Regions from separate parts of the Nocardioides sp. CCNWLW239 genome, predicted to be linked through region 1. Evidence: riboswitches for the same ligand, from Rfam matches in the RefSeq annotation. Region 1 holds a riboswitch; the other holds the start of a gene.
The links. Region 1 has a riboswitch for cobalamin ahead of WBG06_RS23570 (nitrite reductase). Riboswitches for the same ligand answer to the same signal wherever they lie in the genome.

Region 1 (8,753 bases):
CCGGCGCCGCACCGATCAGCCGGGCGGCCTTGAGGGTGATCAGCTCGGGGTCGCCCGGGCCGATGCCGACGACGGTGAACCGTCCAGGGGTCGGGCCGGTCATTCCTGCTCCTGGGCGAGTGCGTTGAGGGCGGACGAGGTCATCGCAGATCCGCCGCGGCGACCGCGCACGGTGACGAAGGGGATGTCGATCCCGTGATCGGCGGCGAACGAGGCGAGCGCCTCCTTGGACTCGGCCGCGCCGATGAAGCCGACCGGGCAGCCGACGATCGCGGCCGGGCGTGGACCGCCGTCGAGGATCATCTCGAGCAGGTGGAACAGCGCCGTCGGGGCGTTGCCGATGGCGACCACGGCGCCGTCCAGGTAGGGCTCCCACAGCGCCAGCGCAGCGGCGGTGCGGGTCGTGCTCCACTCCCGGGCGAGCGCGGGGACCCGGTCGTCGCCGAGCATGCAGAGCACCTCGTTGTCACGCGGCAGCCGGCTGCGGGTGACCCCGGTCGCGACCATCGTGGCGTCGCACAGGATCGGCGCACCGGCCTCCAGCGCACCTCGCGCGGCCTTCACCAGATCGGGGTGGATGACCAGGTCGGAGGCGAGATCGACCTGTCCGCTGCCGTGGATCATCCGCACCGCGAGCCGCTCGGCGTCGGCCGGCACCGCGGACAGGTCGGCCTCGCGCCGGATGGTCGCGAAGGAGTCGACGTAGATCGCCGGGCCGGAGTCGATGTAGTCGTAGCGCCGGGTCGGACGCGGCTTAGGAGACGGGACGAGTACGCCGCGCCACGGCGTCACCACGACCTCGGGCGCCCGCGCGGCCAGCCTCTCGACCGCGGCCCGGTCGAGGGTCCCGTCGACGGCCGGGACGTGCTCTCCCCCGGGCACCTCGCCGAACCCGAGCTCGGCGGCCGCGCCGGGCAGCCGGTCCTCGGCCGCGACCGGCTCGGCCAGCGGGCAGTCGAGCTCGGAGACGTGCCAGGGCGCGGACGCACCGGTGCCGCGTACGTTCAAGAACTGCTCCGCGAGCGTGACCAGCCGGGGCGCCGCCTCGGCGAGCGGCACGACCGGCCCCCACACGTCGCCGATCCGGAGCTGGCCCTCGGTGGCCGACAGCGCGACCAGCCCGAGGTCGCACTCGCGCGAGACCAGGTCGCCGCGACCGTCGTCGAGCACGAAGAGGAACCGGCCCGGGAGCGCGGCCAGACGGGGCGCGGCGCACAGCAGCCGGTCCAGCGACGCGGCGACGCCGCGCAGGTCGGCGCGTCCCCCGGCGAGGCCGGTCTGCGGGGAGACCATCACGTTGCGTACGAGCTCGTGGGTCTGGGCCGGGACGAGGCCGGTCGCCTTCAGCGCGGCGAGCACCTCGGCCGGGAGGGTGCCGTCGACCGACGGCAGTCCCCGCACCTGGAGGTTGGCCCGCCCGGTGAGATGGACGAGCCCGTCGCCGTAGGTCTCGGCCACGGAGATCAGCGAGAGCAGCGAGGCGGACGAGACCGAGCCGCCGATCAGACGAAGTCTCACCAGCAGACCGTCCTCGGCCGGCCACGGTCGGCCGACTCCGGGGCACCGGTCGGTTCGGGTTCGAGGCATCCAGCCACCTGCTCCGTGGTCATGTGCCCTTCCGCGGGGCACGTGGTGACCTGGCGGCGGGCGCCGCCAGAGCCAGCAGGTCTTCGGACTCGGAATCGATCGGCGCGGGACGCCTTCCCAGAGCCGGGCTCCAGTGGCTGCCCTTCTCGCCGACATCGACTGCCGATATCGACCAGGAGAGCGTGTCCCGCCCGTCATCCTCACCGCTGCGCGTCAGTCCCGGACTCTCACCGGGTTCCCTGACCCCATCAGGCATGGAGTACGACTGGCAGGGCGAGACTACCTGGAGTCGACGACGAATCGTCAGCCAGTGCGGGCACCTGGCTACGATCGGCGCGTGCGCGCGTTGGTGATGGACGAGATCGGCGGCCCCCTCGACGTCCGGGACGTGCCCGAACCGACCGCTCCCGACGGCGGCGTGGTCGTGCGCATCCGGGCCACCGGGATCTGCCGGAGCGACTGGCACGCGTGGGTCGGCCACGACGACATCGAGCTGCCCCACGTCCCGGGCCACGAGCTGGCCGGCGTCGTCCACGCCGTCGGTGCCGGGGTTCGCGACTGGAAGGTCGGCGACCGCGTCACGGTGCCGTTCGTCGAGGGCTGCGGGCAGTGCGAGTGGTGCCGCTCGGGCAACGCCCAGGTCTGCCCCGCCCAGGAACAGCCCGGTTTCACCCACTGGGGCTCGTTCGCCGAGTACGTCGCGCTCCACGCCGCCGACACCAACCTGGTCGCGATCCCCGACGACGTCTCCGACGAGGCGGCCGCGAGCCTGGGCTGCCGGTTCGCGACCTCGTTCCGCGCCCTGACGGGACGCGCCGACGTCCGTGCGGGCGAGTGGGTCACCGTCGTGGGCGCCGGAGGCGTCGGGCTGAGCACGGTGATGATCGCCAAGGCGCTGGGCGCCTCGGTGATCGCCGTCGACCGGAACGTCGGCGCGCTCCAGGTCGCGACCGGGCTGGGTGCCGACCATGTCCTGGTCGCCGACGGCTCCGACATCCCGGCGCAGGTCCATGAGCTGACCGGTGGCGGCAGCCATGTCTCGGTCGACGCCGTCGGTAGCGAGCAGACCTGCGCGGACGCGATCTTCTCCCTCCGTCGCCTGGGTCGCCACGTACAGATCGGGCTGCTGCCTCCGGTCGAGGGTCATCCCCGCGTGCCGATGGCGCGCGTCATCGGGTGGGAGCTCGACCTGCTCGGCAGCCACGGCATGGCCGCCGCCGACTACCCCCGGATGATGGACCTGATCGCGTCGGGCGCGCTGCGCCCCCAGGACCTGGTCGAGCGGGTCATCTCCCTCGAGGAGGCCGGGTCGCTGCTACCGACCTTCGACACGGCCCCGCTCGCGGGGATGACCCTCATCGACCCTGCGCGGAGTCGTCAGAACGGGTAGCGCTCGATCTCCGACTGGATCGTGACCCACTGGATGTCGCAGAAGGTGTCCAGGTTGGCCGAGGTGCCGAAGTGACCGCCCACGCCGGAGGCCTTGGCGCCGCCGAAGGGAGCGACGGCCTCGTCGTCGACGGTCTGGTCGTTGATGTGCACCGCCCCTGAGGTGATCCGGTCGGCGAACTCGAAGGCCTTGAACGGGTTGGCGGTGAGCAGCGAGACCGAGAGACCGTATTCGGAGGAGTTGATGATCTCGATCGCCTCCTCGACGCTGTCGTAGCCCACGACCGGGGCGACCGGGCCGAAGATCTCCTGGCTGAAGGCCGGGCTGTCCAGAGGTACGTCGGCCAGGACCGTCGGACGGTAGAAGAGCCCGTCGTGGGTGCCGCCGGCGAGCAGCTTCGCGCCCGCCGCGACCGTGTCCTCCACGATGGCGTGCACGTTCTCGAGCTGCCGCTGGTCGATGATCGGGCCCAGCGCGTTGGCCGGGTCGGTCGGGTCGCCGACCGGGATGGCCTCGGCCTTGGCGGCCAGCTTGGCGGCGTACTCCTCCACCTTGTCCTTGGGGACCAGGTGACGGCCGGTGGTCATGCAGATCTGGCCCTGGTGGAGGAAGGATCCCCAGGCACCGGCGGAGGCGGCCGCGTCGATGTCCGCGTCGGGCAGCACCAGCAGCGCGTTGTTGCCGCCGAGCTCGAGGTGGACCTTCTTCAGCAGCGGCCCGGCGGCCTCACCGATCTTGCGGCCGGCGGCGGTGGAACCGGTGAAGGAGATGCAGGGCACGTCGGGGTGGGCGACCAGCGCGGCCCCGACCTCGGCGCCGGCCGGGAGCACGTGCAGCAGCCCCTCGGGCAGCCCCGCCTCGGCGAGGATCTCGGCGAGCACGAGACCGCCGGAGATCGACGTACGCGGGTCCGGCTTGAGCACGACGGCGTTGCCGAGCGCCAGCGCCGGAGCCACCGAGCGCATCGAGAGGATCGCCGGGAAGTTGAACGGGCTGATCACGCCGACGACACCGACCGGGACGTGCCGGCCGATCGAGACCCGCGGCTTCATGCTGCGCAGCATCTGGCCGTACGGCTGGGCCGCGAGCGCCGCGGCAGCGCTCAGCTCGGAGGTCACCAGCATCGCCTCGAAGCCGGCCTTGCCCTGGCCCGAACCGGCCTCCGGCACCAGCCAGCGGGTCAGCCGGTCGGGCTCGGCCTCGAGGATGGCGGCCGCCTTGGTCATCACCGCGGCGCGCTCGGTGTAGGGCAGCGCGGCCCAGGCGCGCTGCGCCTGCTTGGCGGCCGCGACTGCCTTGTCGAGGTCGGCGACGTCCGCCTGCCCGATCGTCGCGATGGTCTCCCCGGTCGCGGGGGCCGTCACGGGCATGGTCCCGGCACCGCCGGGCACGAAGGCGCCGTCGAAGATCTTCTCGTCCCAGATGCTCATGACGCCCGAGGCTATGACCGGCACCACACGGTGACCAGAGCAGGATTCCGTCCAGCGGAAGGCAGCTCTTGATCTAGTGGAGGGCCAGGTGAAACGCGAGGCCGAGGCCGGCGAGACCGACCAACCAGCGCAGCGGACGCTCGGGAGCGACCCGGACGATCGCGGGACCCAGGAAGCCGCCGAGCACCGCGCCCAGCCCGAGGGCGACGGCCGCAGGCCAGTCGACGGGGGCGAAGAAGACGTACGCGATCGCGGCGGTGCCGTTGGCGACGCCGGTGGCGACGTTCTTGACCGCGTTGGTGATCGCGATGGCCTCGGCGCGCTCCAGCACGAGCACGGCCAGCGCGATGATGCCGACTCCCGCGCCGAAGTAGCCGCCGTAGATGCCGAGCACGAAGACGATCACGCCCCAGCCGAACCCGCGCGCCAACGTACGCCGGGCTGTGCTGTCTGGTGGTCGAGCCTCCCGCGGCGCTCGCGCGGCCGCGCGAGCGGCGGCCCAACCGCGGATCCGGTCGCGGAGCAGCAGCAGGACCGCACCGGCGCCGACGAGCCACGGCACGACCGCCTCGAACGCCTCGGCGGGCGTGGTGAGCAGCAGCGCGGCGCCGACCGCTCCGCCGAGGAAGGAGGCGAGGCCCAGCCAGGCGAGCCTCCTGCCCTGCCCGCGGAGCTCTCGGCGCGAGCCGGCGATGGTGCCGCCGGTGACGCCGAACATCGCCACCGTGTTGGTGACGTTGGCGACGACCGGCGGCAGGCCCGCTGCCAGCAGGGAGGGATAGCTGATCAGCGAGGCCAGCCCGGCCACCGAGCCGGTGAGCCCGGCGCCGACACCGGCGAGCAGGAGCCAGGCGAGCTCGGCGTTCACCGGGTCGACAGCGCGGTCAACGGACCAGGCACGGGCGCTTGGGGTCGAACGTCCAGCCGCCCACCAGGTACTGCATCGCGACGCCGTCGTCACGCACGCCGAGGCCGTGCTCGAGGTAGAGCTCGTGCGCGGCCGCGACCCGGTCGCGGTCGAGCCGGACCCCGAGGCCCGGGGCGTCCGGCACCCGCACCGCACCGTCGCGGATCTGCAGGGGCTCCTCGGTCAGCCCCTGGCCGTCCTGCCAGATCCAGTGGGTGTCCAGCGCGGTGATCTCCCCCGGTGCGGCGGCGCCGACATGGGTGAACATGGCCAGCGAGACGTCGAAGTGGTTGTTGGAGTGGGATCCCCAGGTCAGCCCGAAGTCATGGCAGAGCTGGGCGACGCGGACCGAGCCGGACATGGTCCAGAAGTGCGGGTCGGCGAGCGGGATGTCGACGGCGTTGGTGCGGATCGCGTGGGACATCTGGCGCCAGTCGGTCGCGATCATGTTGGTCGCGGTCCGCAGCCCGGTCGCGCGCTTGAACTCGGCCATGACCTCGCGGCCCGAGTAGCCGCCCTCGGCACCGCAGGGGTCCTCGGCGTACGCGAGCACGTCGTCCTTGCCCTTCAGCAGTCTGACCGCGTCAGCGAGCAGCCAGCCGCCGTTGGGGTCGAGGGTGATCCGGGCGTCGGGGAAACGCTCGTGGAGAGCGGTCACCGCGGCGACCTCCTCCTCACCGGCGAGCACGCCGCCCTTGAGCTTGAAGTCGGCGAAGCCGTAGCGGGCCTGGGCGGCCTCGGCGAGGCGTACGACCGCCTCGGGGGTCAGCGCCGCCTCTCTCCTGATGCGGCCCCAGTCGTCGGTGTCGTCGTCGCCCCGAAGGTAGGGCAGGTCGGTCTTGTCGGGGTCGCCGACGTAGAAGAGGTAGCCGAGCATTGGTACGCTGTCGCGCTGCTGGCCGTCGCCGAGCAGCTCGGCGACCGGCACACCCTGGGCCTGACCTGCGAGATCGAGGAGCGCGGACTCCAGCGCGGTGACCGCGTGGACGGTCGTACGCAGGTCGAAGGTCTGGGCTCCGCGGCCACCGGCGTCGCGGTCGGCGAAGGTGGTCGCGACCTGGCGCAGGAGGCTGCGGTAGCGGGTGACCGGCTGGCCGACGAGCAGCTCGGCGGCCTCCTCGATGGTGCGCCGGATCGGCTCTCCACCGGGGACCTCGCCGACGCCCTCGCGGCCCTCGGAGTCGGTGAGGATCGCGATGTTGCGGGTGAAGAAGGGTGCGTGCGCGCCGCTGAGGTTGAGCAGCATCGAGTCGTGCCCGGCGACCGGGACGACCTCGACCTTGGCGATCGTGGAGATGGTCTTGGTCATGGCAGCTGCAGCTCACCGTCGATGCGGCGGGCGAGGTGCCACGGGTTGTCGTCGCGTACGGGCTCGGGGAGGAGGGCTGCTGGCACGTCCTGGTAGGCGACGGGACGCTGGAAGCGCTCGATCGCGAGGCTGCCGACCGAGGTGGTGCGGGAGTCGGAGGTGGCCGGGAACGGGCCGCCGTGGACCATCGCGTGACCGACCTCGACACCCGTGGGCCAGCCGTTGAAGAGGATCCGTCCGGCCTTGAGCTCGAGCGCGGCGACGACCTGGGCCGCGGCCTCGTTGTCGGCGTCGGTGGCGTGGACGGTCGCGGTCAGCTGGCCCTCGAGGGAGTCCAGGCTGGGCAGCAGGTCCTCGACGGAGTCGAAGCGGACCACGACACCGGAGGCGCCGAAGACCTCGTCGGTCACGCCGGCGAGGCGGGCGGCCTCGACCAGCTGGGGTGCCGGGGCGTCGGTGTCGCCTGCGGTGCCCTCGCCGACGACGGTGACGCCGTCGGTGGCGCGGAGCGCGGCGGTGCCCTTCTCGTAGGCGGCCGCGATGCCGGAGGTCAGCATGGTCGCGCCGACGGCCTCGGCGGTGGCCCGGCCGGCTGCTGCCAGGAAGGCGTCGCCGGCTTCGCTCTTCGGGAGGAAGAGCAGGCCGGGGTTGGTGCAGAACTGGCCGGAGCCGAGGGTCAGGGAGCCGACGTAGGCGGTGGCGAGCGCGTCGATGTCACCCTCGAGAGCACCGGGCAGGACGACGACCGGGTTGATCGAGGACATCTCGGCGTAGACCGGGATCGGCTCGGGGCGGGCCGCCGCGGTCGCGGCGATCGCGAGCCCGCCGCCGCGGGAGCCGGTGAAACCGACGGCCTTGATGCGCGGGTCCGACACGAGGCTCTGGCCGAGCTCGATGCCGCCCTTCGGGTCGGTGTCGAGGAGGAAGGAGAAGACGCCGGCGTGCAGGCCGGCCTTCTCGACCGCCCGGGTGATCGCCTGGGCGACCAGGTAGCCGGTGAGCGGGTGGGCGGGGTGGCCCTTGACGACCACCGGGCAGCCCGCGGCGAGCGCGGAGGCGGTGTCGCCGCCCGCGGTGGAGAAGGCGAGCGGGAAGTTGCTGGCGCCGAAGACCGCGACCGGGCCCACCGGGATCTGGCGCTGGCGGATGTCGGCGCGCGGGAGCGGGGTGCGGTCCGGGAGGGCCGGGTCGATGCGTACGCCCAGGTGGTCGCCGCGGCGCACGACGGCCGCGAACATCTTCAGCTGGCCGGTGGTGCGGCCGACCTCGCCGCTGATCCGGCCCTCGGGCAGGTGCGACTCGGCGACGGCGGCCTCGATGATCTCGGCGCGGGACGCCTCGATCTCGGCGGCGACGGCGTCGAGGAAGTCGCCTCGGGCTTCGGGAGATGTCGCGCGGTAGCCGGCGAAGGCCTCGGCTGCGGCGGTGGTGGCGGCGGTGACGTCGGGCTGCTCGGAGTCGGCTCCGGCGATGATCGAGCGGTAGCTCATGGTCCCTTCCTATCGGGGTCGGTCTCTCGGTGGCCGGTCGGCGTCAGGAGATCCGGGCGATGAGGTCACGCAGCTCGGCGATCTCGTCCTCGCGCAGGTCCGTCAACGGCGGGCGGACCGGGCCCGCGGACCGGCCGATCGCGGCCAGACCGCCCTTGACGATCGAGACGGCATAGCCGGCCGTACGGTCGCGGATGTCGAGGTAGGGGATCACGAACTCGTTGAGACGACGGTAGACCTCGTCGCGGTCCTGCGCACGTACGGCATCGTAGAACTCGATCGCCCACTTCGGCGCGAAGTTGAACAGCGCCGAGGAGTAGGTGCTCACGCCGAGCTGGAGCAGCGGCAGCGCGAACGTCTCCGCCGTCGGCAGGCCACCGATGTAGATCAGTCGCTCGCCCACCCGGGCGTAGGTGCGGGTCATCTGCTCGATGTTGCCGACGCCGTCCTTGAAACCGATCAACGTGGGGTTGCGATCAGCGAGCTGCGCGACGGCCTCGTCCCGCAGCACCGCGTTCGCCCGGCTGTAGACGATCACGCCGAGCCCGGTGGCGTCGCAGACCCGGCTGGCATGCTCGACGAGCCCGTCCTGCCCGGCCTCGGTGAGGTAGGGCGGCATCAGCAGCAGCCCGTCCGCCCC
Region 2 (8,753 bases), 200 kb from region 1:
CATGTCTCTCACTCCGATTTCTTTGAGTTCTTCGAGGATGGTTCGTCCGAGCTCAGTTGCCGGCGATAGGTGCCGACGATGCGACCGGTCCAGCCGAGGACGCTGGCCGCGATGACCGCTGCGATGAGAAGTACGCCGGTGATGATCTGGATGAGGTTGGCGCTGAGCCCGTCGAGGCGCAGCGCGCTGCCGATGGTCCCGATCAGGACGACGCCGGCGATGACCCCGGGGATCGCACCGCGGCCACCGAAGATGGACACCCCGCCGAGCAGCACGGCCGCGATGACCTGGAGCTCCAACCCGGTGGCGTTGTCGCCCCGCGCGCTGCCGTAGCGCAGCGTGAAGTAGATGCCCGCCAGCCCCGAGACCAGCCCGCTGAGCGTGAACAGGATCAGCTTCGTACGGTCGACGTTGACGCCCGAGAAGCGGGCCGCGTCCTTGCTGAGACCGGCGGCGAAGATGCCCCGGCCGAAGGGGGTGAAGTGCAGGATGACCGCGAAGACCACGATCAGCGCGACCAGCGGGATCGTCATCAGCGGGATCTGGGTGTCGCCGATCCGGGCCTGGACGGCGTCTCCCCAGGAGTCCGGCCAGTCCGTGATCGCGGTGGTGCCGAGCGCGCCGACCGCGATGCCGCGGAAGAGCGCCATCGTGCCGATCGTGACCGCCAGCGACGGCAGCCCGTAGCGCGTGACCAAGACGCCGTTGAACGCTCCGGCGACCGCGCACGCGAGCAGCGCGAGCACCATCGCAGCGACCATCGGCACGCCCTCGCGGTGCAGCACCCCGAACAGGACGCTGGAGAGCCCCACGACGCTCGCCACCGAGAGGTCGATCTCGCCGGTGATGATGATCAGCGTCATCGGCAGCGCGATCAGCAGGATCGGCGTGATGTCCAGGACCAGGAAGTAGACCGTGATCGGGTCGGAGAAGTTGAGGATCGCGATCGAGGCGTACGTCCACACCACCACGAGCAGGGCGACAATCGCCGCGTCCCTGGTCATCAGGGTGCGTTGCCACCACGGCTTGGCGTGTGCTGCGTACGTCCGGGCCGGTGCCTTCTCGGAGAGCAGAGCACTCATGAATCTTCCCTCTCTGCGAGGAGCTTGTCGTGCTGGCGGCGGGCGAAGTAGCGGTCCAGGACGATCGCGCCGATGATCAGCGCACCGACGACGGCCTGCTGCCAGAAGTCGGGGATGCCCAGGACCGGGAGCGCCCGGTTGATGGTGGTGAGGAGGTAGGCCCCCAGGGCCGCCCCGAGGACGGTTCCGCTGCCGCCGAAGATGGCCACGCCACCGACGACGGCTGCGCCGACGGCCTCGAGCTCGATGCCCTGGCCGACTCCGGAGCTGATGGTGCCGTAACGGGAGACGTACAGGATCCCGGCGAGTCCAGCGAGCGCGCCCGAGGTCGCGAACGCCTGCAGGACCCGGCGCTTGTCCCGCAGCCCGTAGAGAGTGGCCGCGTCGGGGTCGGAGCCGATCGCGTAGAACTCGCGGCCGACCCGGGTGGAGCGCATCAGGTAGATCGCGACGGCGAGCAGCGCGAACGAGATCCAGGCGAGGTTCGGGATGAACAGGAAGGATCCGGTGCCGAAGTCGAGCAGCCCGGGCGGGATGTCGGAGGCGTTGATCCGGTCGCTGCCGGCCCACTCGAGCATGATGCCGCGGTAGATGTAGAGCGTGCCGAGGGTGATGACCAGCGCCGGCACCTTGGCGAAGGCGACCAGCACCCCGTTGACCAGCCCGAGCAGGGCGCCCGCGGCAACGGCGATCAGGACGACGACGAGCACCGGAAGCCCGGTGTCGAGGAAGAGCCGGCCGGAAAGGTACGCCGTCAGCCCGAGCGTCGAGCCGACGCTGAGGTCGACGTTGCGGGTGACGATCACCATCGCCTGGCCGATGGCCAGGCAGACGAGGATCGCGGGGGTCAGGGTGAGATCGCGCCAACCGTCCGTGCTGAACAGGAAGTTGGGGTTCACCGCCGTGGTCACCACCAGCAGCGCGATGAAGGCGACGGCGATGCCGGTCTCACGCTGCTTGAGGAGCCAGGTCAGCCGGCTGGTGGCTCGGTGGCGTGGCTGCGGCGCGGCCGGGGCGGGCGCGTCGAGCGTGGTGGTCATGATGCCTCGCTGACGTTCAGAGTGGTGGAGTGGTGGGCCGTCGCCGCGCGCATGACGGCCTCAGGGGTCGCGTCCTCGCGGCTCAGCTCGGCCGTCTGGTGGCCCTCGCTGAGGACGATCACCCGGTCGGCCATCCCGAGCACCTCAGGGAGCTCGGAGGAGATCATCAGGATCGCGAGACCCTCCTGTGCCAGGGTCGAGAGCAGCCGGTGGACCTCGGACTTGGTGCCGACGTCGATGCCTCGGGTGGGCTCGTCGATGATCAGCACCTTGGGCCGGGTCGAGAGCCACTTGGCCAGGACGACCTTCTGCTGGTTGCCGCCCGAGAGGGTGCCCGCCAGGGTGTCGAGCGTCGCGGCCTTGACCTCGAGCCGGGCTGCCCAGTCGGCGGCCGAGCGGTTCTCGATGCCGGTGCTGATCAGGCCGGTGCGTGCCAGCCGGCGGCTGGTCGGCAGGGTGATGTTGCGTGAGATCGGTGCGTCCAGGACGAGACCGTGCTGGCGACGGTCCTCGGGCACGAATGCCAGACCCATCTCGATCGCCCGTCTCGGGTCACCCGGCGGGACCGGCTGCCCGTCGAGGGTGACCTCGCCGCTCTCGTAGGGGTCGACCCCGAAGATCGCTTGCGCGACCTCGCTGCGTCCGGCGCCGACGAGGCCGGCCAAGCCGACGATCTCGCCCTCATGGACGGTGAGGCTGATGTCGTGGAACAGGCCGGTGCGGGTGAGACCCCTGACCTCGAGCAACGGCTTGCCGACGGTCGCCTCGAGCTTCGGGTAGAGGTCGGAGACCTCTCGTCCGACCAGGCGCTGGACGATCTCGTCCTCGGTGACCTCGGAGATGGGGTCGGTGGAGATGTAGGCGCCGTCACGCATCACCGTGATCGTGTCGCACAGCGCGAACACCTCGTCGAAGCGGTGCGAGATGAAGACGACGGCGCAGCCCTGGTCGCGCAGCGTGCGCGCCACGGCCATCAGCCGGTCGACCTCGTTGCCGGACAGGGCCGCGGTCGGCTCGTCCATGATCAGGACCTTGGCGTCGAGAGAGAGCGCCTTGGCGATCTCGATCAGCTGCTGGTCGGCGATCGAGAGGCCCTCGGTCGGGCGGTCGGGCTCGATCGGCACGCCGAGCCTGGCGAACAGCTCGACGACCTCGGTGCGCATCGCGGCGCGGTCGATCCGGCCCCAGCGGTTGGTCGGCTGGCGTCCCATGAAGATGTTCTCGGTGACCGAGAGATCGGGGAAGAGGGTCGGCTCCTGGTAGATGACCGCGACGCCGGCCTGCTTGGCGTCGGCGGTGTTGCGGAAGTCGACCTGCTCCCCGGCGAGCAGGTAGTCGCCCGAGTCGCGGCGGTAGAGCCCGGCGACGATCTTGACCAGGGTCGACTTCCCGGCCCCGTTCTCCCCCACGAGCGCGTGGATGGAACCGGCCTCGACCCGGAGACTTCCGGACCGGAGGGCGCGTACGGGGCCGAAGGACTTGGCCACGTCCCGCAGCTCCAGTGCGGCGGGTGTGTCCAGCATGGGCAGCTCCTCGAATTGAAAGGTTTCAAGCCTGGTTTACGCTAGTGATGGCAATCACATACGTCAACACTCTTCGGCCGCTAATTTGAGCGAGGTTCGGACTTTGTCGTCAGAACGGGTCGAGGCCCACGGGCCTCCAGGTGGGAATCGGACCGCGCCAGACCGCGTTCAGAGACCCATGCACGCACTCTGGGTATGGGCACATCCGAACGCGTCGTCGCTCAACGGGCGGCTGCAGGAGATCGGCCGGAACGCTCTCGTCGCGGGCGGTTGGACCGTCGATGAGATCGACCTCTATCGAGAAGGTTTCAATCCCCTTCTGGTGGAACGGGGCGAGGCAGACGTACGCCACCACCAGGACCGCCTGCGGGAGGCCGATCTACTGGTCGTGCAGTTCCCGCTGTGGTGGTACTCGGTGCCGGCGATCCTCAAGGGCTGGATCGACCGGGTCTTCGAGTCGGGGTTCGCCTTCGACGTACCGGATCCGGAGACCGGCAAGCCGCTCAAGTACGGCAAGGGCGGCCTGGTCGGCAAACGCGCCCTGACCGTCGTCACCGCCGGGGACCGGGCCGCGACCCTCGGCCCACGCGGGATCAGCGGTCACATCGAGGACGTGCTGTGGCCGCTGCTGCACGGCACCTTCTGGTACACCGGCATGGACGCGCTGCGCCCGCACCTGATCACCGACGCCGACACCGTGGACCCCGAGGCCATGGCGCGGATCGAGGCCGATCTGCGCGTACGTCTCGAAGGCGTGATGACCGAACCGCGGATCGCCTATCGACCGATGGTCGACGAGCAGTACGACCACACGATCAGGCTCCACGACTCGGTCGCGCCCGGGCAGGACGGGCTCAGCGCTCACCGCGAGCGCTGAGGGCGTTCGCACGGGCGCGTGGGCGCGCCTGCTACGGTCGTCGGGCCAGCCGCTCGGGACGTAGTCCCGGCACGGGAACCCGGTGAGAGTCCGGGACTGACGCGCAGCGGTGTGGGTGACGGACGGGACACTGTGCCACTGGGCTCTCGGGCCTGGGAAGGCGTCTCGCGCCGGTCGATCCCGAGTCCGAAGACCTGCTGGCCCTGCAGCAGACCGCTGCCGGTCAGCACGGGCGACGCGCACCAGCCCGCGACCCGCCCGAGGACCGACGTGCACCTGTCCCGCCCCACCCGAACGACCCTGGCCCGATCGATCGCCGCGACCACCGTCCTGGTGCTCGGCTCCGCGTCGACCGGCTGCGCCGCGGACCAGCCCGCCGACGCGCAGCAGGCCGCCGCTGACACCGCCGGGTTCCCGCTCACACTGACCAACTGCGGCCGGGAGATCACGCTCGAGGCACCGCCCGAGCGGGCGGTCTCGCTCAACCAGGGCTCCACCGAGATCCTGCTCTCGCTCGGTCTCGCCGAGCGGATGGCCGGCACCGCGGTGTGGACCGACCCGGTGCTCGACGAGCTCGCCGCGGACAACGAGCGGGTTCCCCGGCTCGCCGACAACTGGCCTTCCTACGAGCGCGTCCTGCAGGCCGAGCCGGACTTCGTCACCGCCTCCTTCATCAGCACCCTGGGCGACGGCGGGGTGACCACACCCGAGGACCTGGAGAAGCTCGGCGTCGGCTCCTACCTCTCCCCCGCCGAGTGCCTCAAGGACAACGAGGGCGACGACGACGGCACCCGCGTCGACGCCCTCGAGATCGAGACGATCTACCAGGAGATCACCGAGCTCGCGAGGATCTTCGGGGTCCCCGAGCGCGGCGAGAAGCTGGTCGCCGACCTGAGCCAGCGGCTGGAGACCGCCCGGGCGAAGGCGCCTGCGCGCGAGGTGAGCGCGATGTACTGGTTCGCCAGCTCCGAGTCGCCCTACCTGGCCGGCTGCTGCGGCGGCCCCGGGATCATCAGCCGCGCCCTCGGCATGGAGAACGTCTTCGACGACACCACCGACGAGTGGCCGCAGATCAACTGGGAGACCGTCGCCGAACGCAACCCCGACGTCATCGTGCTGGGCGACCTGACCCGCAAGAACCAGACCGCCGAGACGGCGCGCGCCAAGATCGAGTACCTGAAGAGCAACCCGGTCACCGCCAAGATGGACGCGGTCCGCAACGACCGCTTCGTGACCGTCTCCGGCGCTGAGCTCAACCCTTCGATCCGCACCGTCTACGCGGTCGAGAACGTCGCCTCGCAGCTCGCCGACCTCGGCCTATGAGATCGAGCCGTCACCCCTGCCTGCCGAGGCGTCACCCCGGTCGGCCGACATGGCACGTACGTGACGCCTCGGCCGACCTGCCTGACGCCTCGGCCGACGTACGTGACGCCTCGGCTATCAGGAGACGCGTGCTGCTGGCCCTGGCTCCGCTGGTGGTGCTGGCCTCGGTCGCCGGCGCGATCACCGTCGGCCCCTCCGACCTCAGCATCGCCGACGTCTACGGGGTCGTGGCCGACCGCGCCGGGCTGGGTTCCTCCGACCTCACCCTGCTCCAGCAGAGCATCGTGTGGGACCTGCGGCTGCCACGTACGCTGCTGGCGGGGATCTGCGGTGCCGGCCTCGCCATCTGCGGGGTGATCCTGCAGTCGCTGCTGCGCAACCCGCTCGCCGACCCGTTCGTGCTCGGCATCTCCTCGGGCGCCTCCACCGGCGCCGTCTCGATCGTGGTGCTCGGCGTCGGATCGGGTGCGATCGGCCTCTCCACCGGGGCGTTCGTGGGTGCGCTCGTCTCGTTCGCGCTGGTGCTGCTGCTCGCCTCGCTCGCGGGCGGCACCACCGACCGGCTCGTCCTGGCCGGCATCGCCGCCACCCAGCTGTTCTCGGCCCTCACCTCGTTCATCGTGTTCACCGCGGCCGACGCGGAGCAGACGCGTGGGGTGCTCTTCTGGCTGCTCGGGTCGCTCTCCTCGGCGAGCTGGACCGACGTGCTCGTCTGCGGGGTGATCGTGCTCGGCGGGCTGCTCTGCTGCATCGCGGGGGCCGGGTGGCTGGACGCCTTCGCGTTCGGGAACGACGCGGCCGCCTCGCTCGGCGTCGACGTCGCGCGCATCCGCATCGTGCTGCTGGTGCTGACCGCGCTGATGACGGCCGTGATCGTCTCCACCTCCGGGGCGATCGGGTTCGTCGGTCTGGTCCTTCCCCATCTGGCCCGCGCGCTGGTCGGGGTCGGCCACCGGCTGCTGCTCCCGGCCACGGCGCTGCTCGGCGCGATCTTCCTGATCTGGGTCGACACCGCGGCCCGGACGGTGATCGACCCCGAGGAGCTCCCGGTCGGGGTGGCGACCGCGCTGATCGGGGTGCCAGCGTTCGCGCTGGTGCTGATGAGGGCGCGTCGATGAGCGAGCTGGATGCGTGGCGGGTGCGGTGGGCGCCCCGGGGAAGGCTCGTCGTCGACGACGTGTCCCTCCAGGTCGAGGACGGCGCGACCGTCGGGCTGCTCGGACCCAACGGCTCCGGGAAGTCCTCGCTGATCCGGATCCTGGCGGGCCTTCGGCCTCCGGACTCCGGCGACGTCCTGCTCGACGGCAGCCCGCTCGCGGGCATGTCCCGACGGCGGCTCGCACGTCGCCTGGCCGTCGTCGAGCAGGAGCCGGCGACCAGCCAGGACCTCCGCGTACGCGACGTCGTCGCCCTCGGCCGGGTCCCCCATCGTCCGCCCTGGGGGCCCGACAGCGCCCGCGACCGAGCCGTCGTCGAGGAGGCGGCTGCCCATGCCGGGATCGCCGACCGTCTCGAGCAGCGTTTCGCGACCCTGTCGGGCGGCGAGCGGCAACGTACGCAGATCGCTCGAGCACTCGCCCAGGAACCCGAGATCCTGCTCCTGGACGAGCCGACGAACCACCTCGACGTACGCCATCAGCTGGCCCTGCTGGCCCTGGTCCGCCGGATGCCCACGACCTGCCTCGTCGCCTTGCACGACCTCAACCTCGCCGCCACCTACTGCGACCAGGTCTTCGTGCTCTCCGAGGGCCGCGTCGTGGCCGGCGGACCACCCGCGCAGGTGCTGACCGAGTCCCTGATCGCCGAGGTCTACGGCGTACGCGCCCGGGTGCATCACGACGACGGCGTCGTCATCCGTTTCCTGGGACCTGCCGCCACCTAGTCCTGGAAACGCCGGGCAAACCTTCGATAACCGCCGCAAGCCGAACCATGGGCTCTAATGGGCGCAAGGACGGGGCCATCGGAGGTCCTGCACGGGGGAGGTGAGCTCAGTGTCTGGGGATCCGTACAAGCCGCGGACACCGATCATCGGCATGGTGATGGTGTTCCTTGCGCTCGCGATCGTCGGGGTGACGGCCTATCTGCATCTCGGCTGGTGGTCGCTGATCGGCTATGCGGCCGCAGCGGTCATCGCGGTCACCGGCGGGTGGATGTTGTTCAAGGACGTGCCCGAGCCGCCGCACTCCGGACCGGGAGCGGGCCGATGAGCGACACCGACGACCAGATCACCAGTCAGACCAGCGGCCTGACAGATGAGGACGAGGGCTACCACAAGAGCCTGAGCCCCCGGCAGCTGCAGATGATCGCCATCGGCGGCGCCATCGGCACCGGCCTGTTCCTGGGGGCCGGTGGACGTCTGCACGAGGCCGGGCCGGGGCTGTTCCTCGTCTACGCCTTCTGCGGCGTGTTCGTCTTCCTCATCCTGCGAGCGCTCGGCGAGCTCGTGCTCCACCGGCCGTCGTCGGGTTCGTTCGTCTCCTACGCTCGTGAGTTCATGGGCGAGCCGGCCGCGTTCGCCGCCGGCTGGATGTACTTCCTGAACTGGGCGATGACCTCGATCGTCGACGTCACCGCGATCGCGACGTACATGCACTTCTGGGGCACGTTCGAGGTCATCCCGCAGTGGGTGATCGCGCTGATCGCCCTCGCGGTCGTGCTGTCGATGAACCTGATCTCGGTGAAGCTCTTCGGCGAGCTCGAGTTCTGGGCGGCCCTGATCAAGGTGGTCGCCCTGATCGGGTTCCTCGTGCTGGGGACGATCGTGCTCGCCCGCGGCGAGGGCCTCAATGGCCAGGAGACCGGGATCGGCATGATCATCGACAACGGCGGGCTCTTCCCCGTCGGGGTGCTCCCGCTGGTCATCGTCGTCTCCGGCGTCGTCTTCGCGTACGCCGCGGTCGAGCTCGTC

Region 2: linked by a shared signal. The riboswitch ahead of WBG06_RS24515 (ABC transporter substrate-binding protein) and the one ahead of WBG06_RS23570 (nitrite reductase) in region 1 are both predicted to bind cobalamin.

Annotation. Positions count from the first base shown of each region.
Region 1 covers NZ_JBBBNW010000008.1:604-9,356, reverse strand. Annotated here, with positions in the region: gene cobJ (precorrin-3B C(17)-methyltransferase) at 1-103, opposite strand, end outside; gene WBG06_RS23575 (precorrin-8X methylmutase) at 100-708, opposite strand; partial or broken gene WBG06_RS23570 (nitrite reductase) at 1,399-1,587, opposite strand; cobalamin riboswitch at 1,645-1,871, opposite strand; gene WBG06_RS23565 (zinc-dependent alcohol dehydrogenase family protein) at 1,925-2,977, shown strand; gene WBG06_RS23560 (aldehyde dehydrogenase family protein) at 2,965-4,407, opposite strand; gene WBG06_RS23555 (sulfite exporter TauE/SafE family protein) at 4,481-5,275, opposite strand; gene WBG06_RS23550 (enolase C-terminal domain-like protein) at 5,292-6,623, opposite strand; gene WBG06_RS23545 (aldehyde dehydrogenase (NADP(+))) at 6,620-8,113, opposite strand; gene kdgD (5-dehydro-4-deoxyglucarate dehydratase) at 8,157-8,753, opposite strand, start outside.
Region 2 covers NZ_JBBBNW010000008.1:199,112-207,864, reverse strand. Annotated here, with positions in the region: gene rhaS (rhamnose ABC transporter substrate-binding protein) at 1-3, opposite strand, end outside; gene WBG06_RS24535 (ABC transporter permease) at 9-1,082, opposite strand; gene WBG06_RS24530 (ABC transporter permease) at 1,079-2,122, opposite strand; gene WBG06_RS24525 (sugar ABC transporter ATP-binding protein) at 2,119-3,645, opposite strand; gene WBG06_RS24520 (NAD(P)H-dependent oxidoreductase) at 3,824-4,522, shown strand; cobalamin riboswitch at 4,552-4,738, shown strand; gene WBG06_RS24515 (ABC transporter substrate-binding protein) at 4,793-5,845, shown strand; gene WBG06_RS24510 (FecCD family ABC transporter permease) at 5,974-6,963, shown strand; gene WBG06_RS24505 (ABC transporter ATP-binding protein) at 6,960-7,727, shown strand; gene WBG06_RS24500 (hypothetical protein) at 7,837-8,052, shown strand; gene WBG06_RS24495 (amino acid permease) at 8,049-8,753, shown strand, end outside.